2 linked regions of the Cupriavidus metallidurans CH34 genome follow. The protein of the gene in region 1 interacts with the protein of each later gene in a pairwise test. Links are inferred from orthologs where the notes say so. Each region holds a gene or a part of one and is shown in the gene's direction. Other genes may lie near its edges. The genes, in order: ftsZ and rlmN.

Region 1 (6,854 bases):
CGTGCGCGCGAACGCGCTGGGCAAGCTGGCCGGCAACTTCTTCACACTCGACCTGAACACGGCGCGACAGGCGTTCGAGTCGGTGCCCTGGGTGCGCCACGCGAGCGTGCGGCGCGAGTGGCCGAATGGCTTGGCGATCCAGGTGGAAGAGCACGAACCCCTCGGTACCTGGGGTGGTCCGGATAGTGGCAGGCTGATCAATACCTATGGCGAGGTATTCGTGGCCAACACCGCCGAGGCCGAAGAGGATGCCCAGCTGCTGGCGCTTGACGGACCGCCGGACAGCGAGGAAGACGTGGTCGAGAAGCTGGAGATCATGCGCGAGTGGTTCAAGCCGATGAAGCTCGAACCGCTGGCCGTGGCGCTGTCGGGGCGTTATGCATGGCGTGCCAAATTGTCTAACGGCATGGTCGTCGAATTCGGCCGCGAGCAGAACGACGAGGATCGCACGGCCATGGAGGCGCGGGTCAAGCGCTTCGTGGCGTCGTGGCCGCAGGTCACGGAGCAGATGGGCAAGCAGATCGAGTATGCCGATCTGCGCTATCCCAACGGGTTCGCGATCCGGGCGGCCAGCGTGCGCTTCCTGACCGATGCGCAGGCAGCGGCGGCGGCCAAGGCGGCGACCAAGGCAGCCAGCGGCGCGGCAACCCCCCAGGCGGCTTCGGCCGGCAACACCAACAACAATCCGACGCGACTCAAGAGTAAGAACGCGGAGAAAACTCGATGAGCAAGGAATACAAGGACCTACTGGTCGGTCTCGACATCGGCACCTCGAAGGTGGCGGCCGTGGTGGCGGAACTGCGCCCCGATGGCAGCTATGAGGTGATCGGGATGGGCCAGTCCGAGTCCAAGGGTTTGAAGAAGGGGGTCGTGGTCAACATCGAGGCTACCGTGCAGTCGATCCAGCGCGCGCTGGAAGAAGCCGAGCTGATGGCTGACTGCAAGATCGCCGAGGTGTTCACCGGCATCGCCGGCAGCCATATCCGCAGCTTCAACTCGAGCGGCATGGTGGCGATCAAGGACAAGGAAGTCACGCAGACGGATGTGGCCCGCGTGATCGAGACCGCCAAGGCGGTCAACATCCCGACCGACCAGCAGATCCTGCACATCCTGACCCAGGAATTCATCATCGACGGTCAGGAGGATGTACGCGAGCCCATCGGCATGAGCGGTATCCGGCTCGAAGTGAAGGTGCATATCGTGACGGGCGCGGTTAGCGCGGCCCAGAACATCGTCAAGTGCGTGCGCCGCTGCGGCCTGGAAGTGCACGACCTGATCCTGCAGCCGCTGGCCTCGAGCCTTGCGGTGCTGACCGAGGACGAGAAGGAACTCGGCGTGGTGCTGGTGGATATCGGCGGCGGCACGACGGACATCGCCATCTTCAGCGAAGGCGCGATCCGGCACACGGCCGTGATCCCGATCGCCGGGGACCAGATCACCAACGACATCGCCATGGCGCTGCGCACGCCGACGCCCGATGCCGAGGACATCAAGATGCAGTACGGCATCGCCAAGCAGGCGATTGCCGACCCGGAAGACATGATCGAGGTGCCTGGCGTGGGCGACCGCGGCACGCGCACGCTGAGCCGCCAGGCGCTGGCCGCTGTGATCGAGCCGCGTATCGAGGAACTCTATTCGCTGGTGCACCAGGTGGTGCGCGAGTCGGGCTACGAGGAACTGCTGTCGTCGGGCGTGGTGATCACCGGTGGCACGGCCATGATGCCGGGCATGGTGGAACTGGGCGAAGACATCTTCCTGAAGCCCGTGCGCGTGGGCGTGCCCGAGTATCGCGGCAACCTGCATGAAGTCGTAAAGAGCCCGCGTTACTCCACGGTGATGGGCCTGCTGCAGGAAGGATGCGTTCAGCGTATGCGCGGCCGCAAGGTGGCGGTGCAGAGCGGCTCCGTGAAACAGGTCTGGGGACGCATGAAGGAATGGTTTGTCGGCAACTTCTGATGAATTTGCCGGTCAGGTTTTCTTTGACGTGATACGCGCCTGGCGTCAGCGCGATGGCGGAAATGCACGTTGAGCAGTTTTTCGCAGTTTTACTGGTTAGTTGTTCTTGATAGTTTCTTGTTCAGGAACCAAGGGTTGCGGCGGGGAGGCTGCAGCGTTTGGGGACTGATTTTTCTCGGAGGCAGTGATGGACTTTGACATGATCGAAACGGAGATTCAGGACGGCACCATCATCAAGGTGGTGGGCGTGGGCGGCGCGGGCGGCAATGCCGTGCAGCACATGATCAGCCGTGGCGTGCAGGGTGTGGAATTCATTTGCATGAATACCGATGCCCAGGCGCTGAAGCGCTCCACCGCATCGCGCGTGCTGCAACTGGGCAACACCGGCCTTGGTGCCGGTGCCAAGCCGGAAGTTGGCCGTAACTGCGCGGAGCAGGCGCGTGACCAGATCGCCGACGCCCTGCGCGGCGCGCACATGGTCTTCATCACTGCCGGCATGGGCGGCGGCACCGGTACCGGTGCCGCGCCGATCGTGGCGCAGGTGGCCAAAGAAATGGGCATCCTGACCGTGGGCGTGGTCAGCAAGCCGTTCGACTTCGAAGGCGCGCGCCGTGCCAAGGTGGCCGAACACGGTTCGGGCGAACTCGAGTCGTCGGTGGACTCGCTGATCGTGGTGCTCAACGAGAAGCTGTTCGAAGTGATGGGCGACGACGCCGAGATGGACAAGTGCTTCCAGTGCGCCGATGACGTGCTGCATAACGCTGTCGCTGGCATCGCCGAAATCATCAATGTCGACGGTCTCGTGAACGTCGACTTTGAAGACGTGAAGACGGTGATGGGCGAGCAGGGCAAGGCCATGATGGGTACGGCTACCGTCTCCGGCGTGGATCGCGCCCGCCTGGCCGCCGAGCAGGCTGTGGCCAGTCCGCTGCTCGAAGGCGTGGACCTGTCCGGCGCGCGTGGCGTGCTGGTCAACATCACGGCCAGCCGCTCGTTGAAGCTGTCGGAAACCAAGGAAGTCATGAACACGATCCGCAGCTACGCCGCGGAGGACGCGACCGTGATCTTCGGTACGGTGTACGACGATTCGATGAGCGACGCGCTGCGCGTGACCGTGGTGGCCACTGGCCTGGGCCGTTCTGCCAAGAAGCAGCAGCCGATGACGCTGCTGAAGACCGGCACGGACAACATCCCGGTGCAGATGATGGCAGGCCTGACCGCTGCCCCGGCGCATGCATCGCCGGACTACAGCGGCCTGGATACGCCGGCCGTGTGGCGCAGCTCGCGCGAGTCGGCGTCCGCCCATGTGGCGGCGCTGCAAGAGAAGGGCGTGGATACGTACGACATCCCGGCCTTCCTGCGCAAGCAGGCTGACTGAGTTGGGCTCCGGCAGGGCCGTGGCGTCGGCCGCGTGCCTGGCGGGTTGTCGCTGGTCCGTTCCGCATCGCCCGAGCGCTCCCTTTCCGCTCGGTGATTGCCTGGACTGACGCCATCCGTCAGTGCGCCGGCACGCGTCGCGCCCGCGCCGAAAGCAGTCCGTCCGCATCCCGTTGCCGGGCAGGCAGGCCATCGGCCGCCTCCCCGGACTGGTTTCCCGCCTCCCAGCGGCGGGATGTGCCCCCGTCCGCGCGGCGCGTCCACAAGACGCGCCGCGCGGCGTTTGAGCAGCAAGCCGACTGCCCTGCACTTGACATAGCTGAAGCCAGGATTCGCCAATGCGACGCTTGGTTGCAACGGCATCCGCCCCTATGATGCAGGCAGGGTTTCTACCGAGAGGAGGAATCTCCGATGATCGCCATTGGGCAACGCGTCCCTGACGCCACGCTGTACGAATTTTTCGAAACCGAATCCGAAGGCTGCGTGCTCGGGCCGAATGCGTTTTCGGTGGCCGAACTGGTCAAGGGCCGCAAGATCGTGGTCTTCGGCCTGCCCGGCGCCTTTACTCCGACTTGCTCCGCGAAGCATGTGCCCAGCTATCTCAAGGAGTACGATGCGTTGCGTGCCGCCGGTGTCGACGAAATCTGGTGCCACTCGGTCAACGACGCCTTTGTGATGGGTGCCTGGGGACGCGAGCAGAAGGCCACAGGCAAGGTCCGGATGATGGGTGACGGCGCCGCGCAATGGGCCAGGGCCCTGGGGCTGGATCAGGACCTGAGCCAGCGCGGCTTGGGTGTGCGCGCCAAACGCTATGCGATGGTCGTCGATGACGGTGTGGTGACCCACCTGTTCATCGAGGAGCCGGGCGAGTTCAAGGTCAGCAGTGCCGAATGGGTGCTGCAGGCGTTGCGCGCTTGACACGGTAGTTCGGGCGTGAATGCTTTATACGTATCATTTCGGACGTTGTCTAACACCCCGAAACAAAGTGGTGCAGCGCAATAGACCGAGTAATGGTAGTATCGCGTTATCAAGTTTTACGCCCAATAGCTTTTAATAATAGTTGAGGCCGTCATGCTCAAACAGCGCACTATCAAATCCCTGGTGAAGACGGTTGGTATCGGTTTGCACTCGGGCCGCAAAGTGACGCTGACCCTGCGCCCGGCTCCGGCCGATACCGGCATCGTCTTTACCCGCGTCGACCTGCCCGAGGCCGTGGAAATCCACGCGGCGGCTTCTGCCATTGGTGATACCCGCCTGGCATCGGTGCTCCAGAAGGACGGCGCGCGCGTTTCGACCGTTGAACACCTGATGTCGGCCTGCGCCGGCCTGGGTGTCGACAATCTTTATGTCGACGTCGACGCCGAGGAAATTCCGATCATGGACGGCAGCGCGGCATCGTTCGTGTTCCTGCTGCAATCGGCGGGCATGGAAGAGCAGCCTGCGGCCAAGCGTTTCATCCGCGTGAAGAAAGCCGTGGAAGTCCGCGATGGTGACAAGCTGGCTCGCCTGGAGCCGTTCTTCGGCTTCAAGCTTGCCTTCACGATCGACTTCCGTCATCCCGCTGTCGACAAGACGGGTCAGACGTTCACGATCGACTTTGCCGACACCAGCTACGTCCGTGAAATCGCCCGTGCCCGCACTTTCGGTTTTGCCCATGAAGTTGAGGCACTGCGCGAGATGGGCCTGGCCCGTGGTGGCAGCCTCGACAACGCGATCGTGCTCGACGAGCACCGCATGTTGAACAACGAGGAACTGCGCTATGGCGACGAGTTCGTCCGCCACAAGATCCTCGACGCGATCGGCGACCTGTACGTGATCGGCCATCCGCTGATTGCTTCATATGTTGCGCACAAATCTGGCCATGGCATGAACAATCAGTTGCTGCGCGCGCTGCTGGCGGACCAGGAAGCCTACGAATTTGTGACCTTCGACAAGGTCGAGGAAGCGCCCGTCGCGTTCCTGCCACAGGCTCAGCCGGCATTCGCCTGACGACTGACTGGCATCAAGCTTCGATCGGAAACCCCGCGCCTCGTAAGGGCACGGGGTTTTTTGTTGTCTGCGGGATGGTGCCGGGCCGCGCATCTGGCCGCTCCCAACTACTAATAAGGGGGCTGAGCGGGCGTAGCGAGGATCGAATCAGCGATGCCGGGCCAGCAAGGCCTCCACCGCATCCTTCAGCGGTGACGCCTCCAGGTTGTGCGCCAGCACGTCCATGCTATGCAATCCGGCCGGCGACAGATTGGCCGTTCGCGGCTTGCGTTCGACCGGACTAGTGTCCCAATCGCCACGCCCGACCTCCGGTTGTACCCGTACACGGATTGCGGTAACCTGCGATCCCCGTTGCTGCAGCCGGGAAAGCAGGGTCGGCACCACTTGCCGGACCCGCGCGGCCGCCGCGCCATGCGCGGCAAGCAACAACAGTGTGCGCTCCATTTGCGGTCCCCGGTCGTCAGTCTTGACGCCGGCCACGGCGATGCCGGCCCGCATGCCTTGCGGCAGGAGTGACAGGACTTCCGCTTCCAGAGACGCCAGTTGCCGCGCGGTCTGCATCAGCGCCGAAACCGGCCCGGCCTTGGCCAGCCAGTCATTGAGTGGCTTGGCCGCAGGGGTCTGGTGAGCGTGGTGGGTGAACATGCGCATGCGCGCATTCTAGCGCGCAATCCTTGCCCGTCCGAGAGCCGGGATGCCTTTGCCCGCGTGCGCACGGGGCCGCAAGAGCGGCCCCGTCTTTTGGGGTGGGGTTAGGTCATGCAAATCATCGTGCTACATCCGCGCGAGCAGCGGATGCTTCGTTTCCATCTCACGCGCCTGCGCGTCGCGCTGCTCATGCTGGCGCTCTGCTCGCTCGTTGCCGCCGCCGCCTCAGGCGTTATCTGGCTCCTCGCGCGCTCCCAAGCGTCGCCCGAGGTCTCGCGACAAGCGCGCGAGAATGCCTTTCTACGGCAGAACCTGGCGGTGCTTGCCGCAAGCGTGGGCGATCTGCAGGCGCAGATGGTCCGTCTCGATGCCCTTGGTGAGCGGGTTTCGGGTCTGGCCGGCATTGCCCCCCAGGATTTCGACTTTCGCCATCGCCCAGCCCGTGGGGGCCCGGCCGCGCCGGCGCAGTCGCCCGAACTGACCCTGCCCGAGCTGCGCGCCGAGCTGGCCCGCCTGGGCGAGCAGGCCGAGCACCGCGTCGACTACTTCGATGTGATCGAGACCGCGTTGATGGACCGTCAGATGAGAGAACGACGCATCCCCCGGGTGCTTCCCGTGGCAACCGGGTACGACGGATCCAGCTTCGGTACGCGGATCGATCCTTTCACCGGTCGCCGCTCCCAGCATGAAGGCGTGGACTTCGTGGCACCCACCGGCACGCCGATCCTGGCGGCCGCAGGTGGCGTGGTGGTGGCAGCGGAATGGCACAACGAGTACGGCAACATGATTGATATCGATCACGATAACGGACTCAAGACCCGGTATGCTCACGCGTCGAAGTCGCTGGTTCGGGCTGGCGATATCGTCCGCCCTGGCCAGATGAT
Region 2 (6,818 bases), 1.1 Mb from region 1 along the record:
TCGAACTGGCCGTTGGTGCGGAGGTGACCGCACTTGTGTTGCGCGTCCTGGAGCCGCTCAACGACGCCGACAAGGACTTGCTGCGGGCCTTCGCCGATCAGCATCAGGTGCAGTTCTGGCTCCAGCCGAAGGGGCCGGACACGGTCTATCCGTTTTATCCGGCCGAGCAGGAGCTGGCCTATACACTGCCCGAGTTCGGCATCCGGATGCCGTTCAAGCCGACCGACTTCACGCAGGTCAATCACCAGATCAATCGCGTGCTGATTGGTCGCGCGCTACGTCTGCTGGATGCGAAGCCGACTGACCGCCTGCTCGACCTGTTCTGCGGCATCGGCAATTTCACGCTGCCGCTGGCGACGCAGGGTGCATCTGTCATGGGGATCGAGGGAAGCGAGGTGCTGACCACGCGTGCGCTGGCCAATGCCGAGTACAACGGGCTGGCAGCCAAGACGTCCTTCGCCTGCCGCAATCTGTTCGAGGTGACCGCCGAGGACATCGCAGCGCTGGGCCGCTTCGACCGCTGGCTGGTAGACCCGCCGCGCGAGGGTGCGCTGGCTGTCTGCAAGGCGCTTGCTGAACTGAGTCAGGCCGGTAGCGACGTGCTGCCGAAGCGTATCGTCTATGTGTCGTGCAGTCCGGCGACGCTGGCGCGTGACGCGGGCTTGCTGGTGCACGAGGCCGGCTACCGCCTGGCCGGCGCGGGCGTGGTCAATATGTTCCCGCATACGTCGCACGTGGAGTCGATCGCGGTGTTCGAGCGCGACTGAATCCACATGGCGCACCCATGAAAAAAACCGCCCGAGGGCGGCTTTTTTTCGTTGGCAGATGCAGGTCAGTCGCGGCTGCCGCCTGCGATGCCGAGCAGGGCCAGCAGGTTCACGAACACGTTGTACACGTCCAGGTAGATCGCGAGCGTGGCGGTCACGTAGTTGGTTTCGCCGCCATTCACCACGCGCTGCACGTCCACCAGGATGAACGCCGAGAAGATGCCGATGGCGATCACCGACAGCGTGATCATCAGCGCCGGCAGTTGCAGCCAGATGTTGGCCAGGCTGGCCAGGATCAGCAGGATCACGCCGACGAACAGGAACTTGGCCAAGCCGGAGAAATCACGCTTGCTCACGCTGGCAATGGTGGCCATCACGCCGAAAACCGCTGCGGTACCGCCAAAGGCGTACATGATCAGCGCGGGGCCGTTCGAGAACGACAGCGTGAAGCTGAGGATGCGTGCCAGCATCAGACCCATGAAGAAGGTGAAGGCCAGCAGCAGGACCACGCCCATGCCGCTGTTCTTGGTCTTCTCGATGGCGAACATGAAGCCGAAGGCGACCGCGAGGAACAGCACGGCCGACATCATCGGGCTGCCAGCGATCATCGCGGTGAAACCAGTGACCACGCCGATCCAGGCGCCGATCACGGTTGGAATCATCGAAATGGCCAGCAGCCAGTAAGTATTACGAAGGACCCGGTTGCGGACGGCTACATCAGTGACGCTCGCAGCACTATTGCCGAACCCATAGGTATTCAGCTTGTTGTTCATGGTGACTCCTGTCATCAGATATCAGTGAGGCGCCGGGGCAACCCGGCCAGCACAGCGCCAATGTGGCATCGCGCCCGCGGATTTGCAAGGGGGCTTTGTATGGACAATATCCCCGTTCAATAGTTGTTTTCCGAAAACGCAAACATTTGACGGGGTCCGCGCGCTTCCGTTCCCGTGATTCCTGGGCAATAAGTTACCTATAGATATCTTTTTGCTTGACGGTCTGCGGCGTTGGGCGCGCCCGGAAATGCATTGGCAGGCATGTTCGAAACCGTCATGCGGTCGTGCTAGAATTGCACGTTTAATCCATTTGTAACCCCTTCATTTTTCGGAGTTTTTCATGGCGATCGAACGCACCCTGTCGATTATCAAGCCGGATGCCGTGGCCAAGAACGTTATCGGCCAGATCTACGCCCGTTTCGAGGCCGCTGGCCTGAAAGTCGTTGCAGCCAAGATGGTTCACCTGTCGCGCGGTGAAGCCGAGCAGTTCTACGCTGTTCACAAGGCGCGCCCGTTCTTCAAGGACCTGGTGGACTTCATGGTTTCGGGCCCGGTCATGATCCAGGCTCTGGAAGGCGAAAGCGCTATCGCCAAGAACCGCGACCTGATGGGTGCCACCGACCCGAAGAAGGCTGAAAAGGGCACGATCCGCGCCGATTTTGCCGACAGCATCGACGCTAACGCCGTGCACGGTTCGGACGCTCCGGAAACGGCTGCCGTGGAAGTGGCTTTCTTCTTCCCGGGCATGAACGTTTACAGCCGCTGATTGTCTCTGACATCACGACTGAACCTGTAGTCAAGTTGGAACTGCCGTCATGAATAATCTCGTCAACCTGCTCGATCTCGACGCGGACGCGCTCACTGCCTATTGCGGCGAGCTCGGCGAGAAGCCATTCCGTGCGCGGCAGTTGCAGCGCTGGATCCACCAGTTTGGAGCCAGCCACTTCGACGCCATGACGGATCTCGCCAAATCGCTGCGCGAAAAGCTCGCGACGCGTGCCGAGATTCGCTCGCCCGCTGCCATTTCGGACCATACGTCGTCCGATGGCACGCGCAAATGGCTGCTCGATGTGGGGGCCGGCAACGCGGTGGAGACGGTGTATATCCCCGAGGACACGCGCGGCACGCTGTGTGTGTCGTCGCAGGCGGGGTGCGCCGTCAATTGCCGATTCTGTTCGACCGGCAAGCAAGGTTTTTCGCGCAATCTCTCCACCGGCGAGATTATCGGCCAGCTCTGGATGGCCGAGTTCGCGATGCGTGCCCAGCTGGGTCGCGGCCCCAAGGACGAGCGTGTCATCTCCAATGTGGTGATGATGGGCATGGGCGAGCCGCTGCTCAACTATGACGCGGTCGTGCCGGCCATGCGGCTGATGCTCGATGATAATGCGTACGGCCTGTCGCGTCGGCGCGTGACGTTGTCCACGTCCGGCGTAGTGCCGATGATGGACCGTCTGTCGAAGGACTTGCCCGTGGCGCTGGCGGTTTCGCTGCACGCCTCGAACGATGCGCTGCGCGACGTGCTCGTGCCGCTCAACCGCAAGTACCCGCTGGCGGAGCTGATGGCGGCTTGTCGCCGCTACCTGGAATTCGCTCCGCGCGACTTCATTACTTTCGAATACTGCATGCTCGATGGCGTCAACGATGGCGTCGAACATGCGCGTGAACTGCTGAAGCTTGTGGCCGACGTGCCTTGCAAGTTCAACCTGATTCCGTTCAACCCGTTCCCGGAATCGGGGCTGAAGCGCTCGAACAACGAGCAGATTCGCCGCTTCGCCCAGGTACTGATGGATGCGGGGATTGTCACGACGATCCGCAAAACACGTGGCGACGACATCGACGCCGCGTGTGGCCAGCTTGCTGGCGAAGTCATGGATCGTACCCGTCTGGCCGAGCGCGGCAAGTTCGGCAAGATCACGCCACTGGTGCCGGTGGCTGACGCCGGCGCCCCCCGGGAGGCCCGTCCTGCATGACCCGTCTGATCGTTGCTGCCCTGTTCGGGCTGATGCTGTCCGCCTGTTCGTTGCCGCCTGCACCCGCCCAGGACATCAAGACCGCTTCCGATCAGACTCCGGCCGACAAGCGCGCCAGTATCAGGCTGCGCCTGGCCACGCAGTACCTCGAGGCGCGCCAGTATTCGGTGGCGCTTGACGAGGTCAAGCAGGCCATCAATATCGATCCGACGCTGGTCGACGCCTATCACGTTCGGGCGCTGGTCTACATGGGCATGAACGAGACCGCCCTGGCCGAAGACAGTTTCCGCACCGCGCTGAGCATGCGTGACAGCGACCCGGACGTGTTGAACAACTACGGCTGGTTCCTGTGCCAGAACAACCGCTACGCAGAGGCGAAGGCCATGCTGCAGCGCGCGGTGCAGGCGCCGTCCATGAATGGCCCCGTCAAGCCGCTGACGAACTTGGGCGCCTGCGAGATGCGCAATGGCGACCTGATTTCGGCGCAGAAGAGTCTCCAGACGGCCTATGGCTACGACCGCAATGATCCGGCGTTGCTGACGAACCTCGCGCAGCTCAGTTTCCAACGCGGGGAGATGCCGCAGGCCAAGGACTACGTTGGCCGCGTCAACAGCAGCCGCTTTGCCAGCGCGCAATCCCTCTGGCTGGGTGCGCGCATCGCCCGCCGACAGGGCGATACCGAAACACAGAACGCACTCACGGCACAACTGCGCAGCCGGTTCCCCGACTCGCGCGAGTTGACCGCATACGAGAGAGGAGCTTGGGATGAGTGAACAAGAGCGCGCCGACAGCCAGGCCGCGACGACGGGTCACGTCGGCGGTGGCGCGACAGACTCCGACCGCGAGGCTGTTGCCCGCGAGATCGGGGCGAAATTGAAAGACGCTCGCGAGGCGCAGCGGCTTTCTCTGGAAGATGTCAGTGCACGACTGAAGGTGGCAGCGTCGAAGCTCGTCGCCATTGAGTCGGGCAATGTATCGAGCCTGCCCGATGTGACGTTCGCGAAGGGTGTGATGCGTGCTTACGCGCGGACGCTCCAGGTGAATATCGACGGGTTGCTGGGGCGCTATCACGCGCAGGCTCAGGCCACGCCGGTTACCGGGATTACGCAGCGTCATGAGGGCGCACTCAATCAGGCTTTCGACGATCGCAAGCGCTTCGGTTCGAAGGGTACTGGCGGTGGTGCCGGTGGGCGCTGGGTCTGGCTGGTTTGCGTGCTGGCCTTGATCGGCGTTGGCGGATATTTCGGCTTTGATCATGCCAAGGCGTGGGTCGAGGCCCGCAGCAAGGCCGCGGCCGAGGCGCCCAAACCGGCTGTTGCCGAGGAGCGGGCCCAGGAGCAGAGCAATAACGATGGCACGGTGAGCGCAGCGTTGCCGCCGGTGATGACCGGCAACGACTCGCCAGCACCGTCCGAGACTGCGTCGGCATCGGCCGCGCAGTCCGTGGCCGTCACGCCGGCCCCGGCTACCATGTCGGCGGGTTTGCCGATGGTCACGGGTGGAGAGGCTCCCGCCGAGGCGGCAAAGACGCCAGCCGCTACGCCGCCTGCCACGGTTCCCGCTGCGCAGGGCGACAGTGCGGGTGCTGTGCAGATCCGTTTCTCGGCCGATAGCTGGTATGAAGTACGAGACCGCACCGGCAAGGTCATTCTTGGCGGTACCGCCAAGGCTGGCGATACCGTGTCGGGTGGTGGCGCGGGTGGGCCCTACAAGATCATTCTCGGGAATGTGAAGGGCGTTGAGTCGCTGACGCACAATGGTGCAGCAGTGAACTTCCAGGCGTCCAACCGGAATAATGTGGCCCGCCTGACCCTGCAGTAATGCGCTGCGGGTGGCGCGGCCAGCCATGCAAGAAAAGGTGGTAATGCAATGAACCAGAACGCTTTCCAGCCCGTGATCCCGGGCCCGCTGCCGCGTCGCGTTTCGCGCCAGGCCAGTGTTGTGTGGGGCGACAACATCGTGACGATCGGCGGCGGCGCGCCAGTGCGCGTGCAGTCGATGACCAACACCGATACGGTGGATGCCATCGGCACCGCAATCCAGATCAAGGAACTGGCACGCGCCGGTTCGGAGATTGTCCGTATCACGGTGAATACGCCGGAAGCCGCCGCGGCCGTGCCGGCGATTCGCGAACAACTCGACCGTATGGGCGTGGATGTGCCGCTGGTGGGCGACTTCCACTACAACGGCCATACGCTGCTGCATGACTACCCCGAGTGCGCGCAGGCGCTCTCGAAGTACCGGATCAACCCCGGCAATGTCGGCAAGGGTGCCAAGCGCGACAAGCAGTTCGCCGAGATGATCGAGATGGCGTGCCGCTACAACAAACCGGTGCGTATCGGCGTGAACTGGGGCAGCCTGGATCAGGATTTGCTGGCACGCATCATGGACGAAAACGCCCAGCGCGCCGAGCCGTGGCCCGCGCAAAGCGTGATGGTAGAGGCGCTGATTACGTCGGCGATCGAGTCGGCCCAGAAGGCTGAAGAGATCGGTTTGCCGGCCAATCAGATCATTCTGTCGTGCAAGGTATCGCAGGTGCAGGAACTGGTCGCGGTATACCGCGAGCTGGCGCGCCGCTGCGACTATGCGCTGCATCTGGGTCTGACTGAAGCCGGCATGGGCAGCAAGGGTATCGTTGCGTCGACGGCTGCGCTATCGGTGCTGCTGCAGGAAGGTATCGGCGACACGATCCGGATCTCGCTGACGCCGGAACCCGGCGCGCCGCGCGAGAAGGAAGTCTACGTCGGCCAGGAAATCCTGCAGACGATGGGGCTGCGCAACTTCACGCCGATGGTGATCGCGTGCCCGGGATGCGGTCGCACCACCAGCACAACGTTCCAGGAGCTGGCAGCAAGCATCCAGTCGTATCTGCGCGAGCAGATGCCGGTCTGGAAGACGGCCTACCCGGGCGTGGAAGAAATGGATGTGGCAGTGATGGGCTGCATCGTCAACGGCCCTGGCGAAAGCAAGCACGCCAACATCGGTATTTCGCTGCCGGGTTCGGGCGAATCGCCTGCGGCGCCGGTGTTCGTGGACGGCGTCAAGGTGAAGACCCTGCGCGGCGAGAACATCGCGCAGGAGTTCCAGGCGATCGTCGACGAGTATGTACGTTCGCACTACGGTCCGGACGCGAAACAGGCTTCACAAGAAGCGGTGGCCTGATCGATTCGGCGCCATCGCGCAAGGATCGGGCATCACCGTAACAACAAATCAGACATGAGCGAAGACAAGACGAAGGCCGTCAAGGCACTGCAGGGCGTGAAGGGCATGAACGACATGCTGCCCACTGACGCCCCGCTGTGGGATAT

The links.
Region 2: the proteins of ftsZ (region 1) and rlmN interact in binary tests that used the Escherichia coli proteins (3 or more experiments, as listed by UniProt). The link is inferred for Cupriavidus metallidurans CH34 from one-to-one orthologs.

What each region holds. Positions count from the first base shown.
Region 1 is NC_007973.1:3,381,140-3,387,993, reverse strand. Bases 1,356-4,238 are described here. They hold ftsZ (cell division protein FtsZ), read left to right. Parts: upstream 1,356-2,143; coding sequence 2,144-3,334; downstream 3,335-4,238. Other genes in these bases: RMET_RS15635 (peroxiredoxin), read left to right, coding at 3,745-4,238; ftsA (cell division protein FtsA), read left to right, coding at 1,356-1,956. In the rest of the region: RMET_RS15650 (cell division protein FtsQ/DivIB), read left to right, coding at 1-727; more of ftsA, read left to right, coding at 724-1,355; more of RMET_RS15635, read left to right, coding at 4,239-4,251; lpxC (UDP-3-O-acyl-N-acetylglucosamine deacetylase), read left to right, coding at 4,405-5,322; RMET_RS15625 (DciA family protein), read right to left, coding at 5,470-5,973; RMET_RS15620 (M23 family metallopeptidase), read left to right, coding at 6,082-6,854. UniProt on the Escherichia coli protein: Essential cell division protein that forms a contractile ring structure (Z ring) at the future cell division site. The regulation of the ring assembly controls the timing and the location of cell division.
Region 2 is NC_007973.1:2,287,524-2,294,341, reverse strand. Bases 1,586-4,432 are described here. They hold rlmN (23S rRNA (adenine(2503)-C(2))-methyltransferase RlmN), read left to right. Parts: upstream 1,586-2,355; coding sequence 2,356-3,510; downstream 3,511-4,432. Other genes in these bases: RMET_RS10550 (RodZ domain-containing protein), read left to right, coding at 4,276-4,432; pilW (type IV pilus biogenesis/stability protein PilW), read left to right, coding at 3,507-4,283; ndk (nucleoside-diphosphate kinase), read left to right, coding at 1,881-2,306. Also shown: 23S rRNA (uracil(1939)-C(5))-methyltransferase RlmD, read left to right, coding at 1-767; RMET_RS10570 (Bax inhibitor-1/YccA family protein), read right to left, coding at 833-1,540; more of RMET_RS10550, read left to right, coding at 4,433-5,331; ispG (flavodoxin-dependent (E)-4-hydroxy-3-methylbut-2-enyl-diphosphate synthase), read left to right, coding at 5,380-6,672; hisS (histidine--tRNA ligase), read left to right, coding at 6,727-6,818.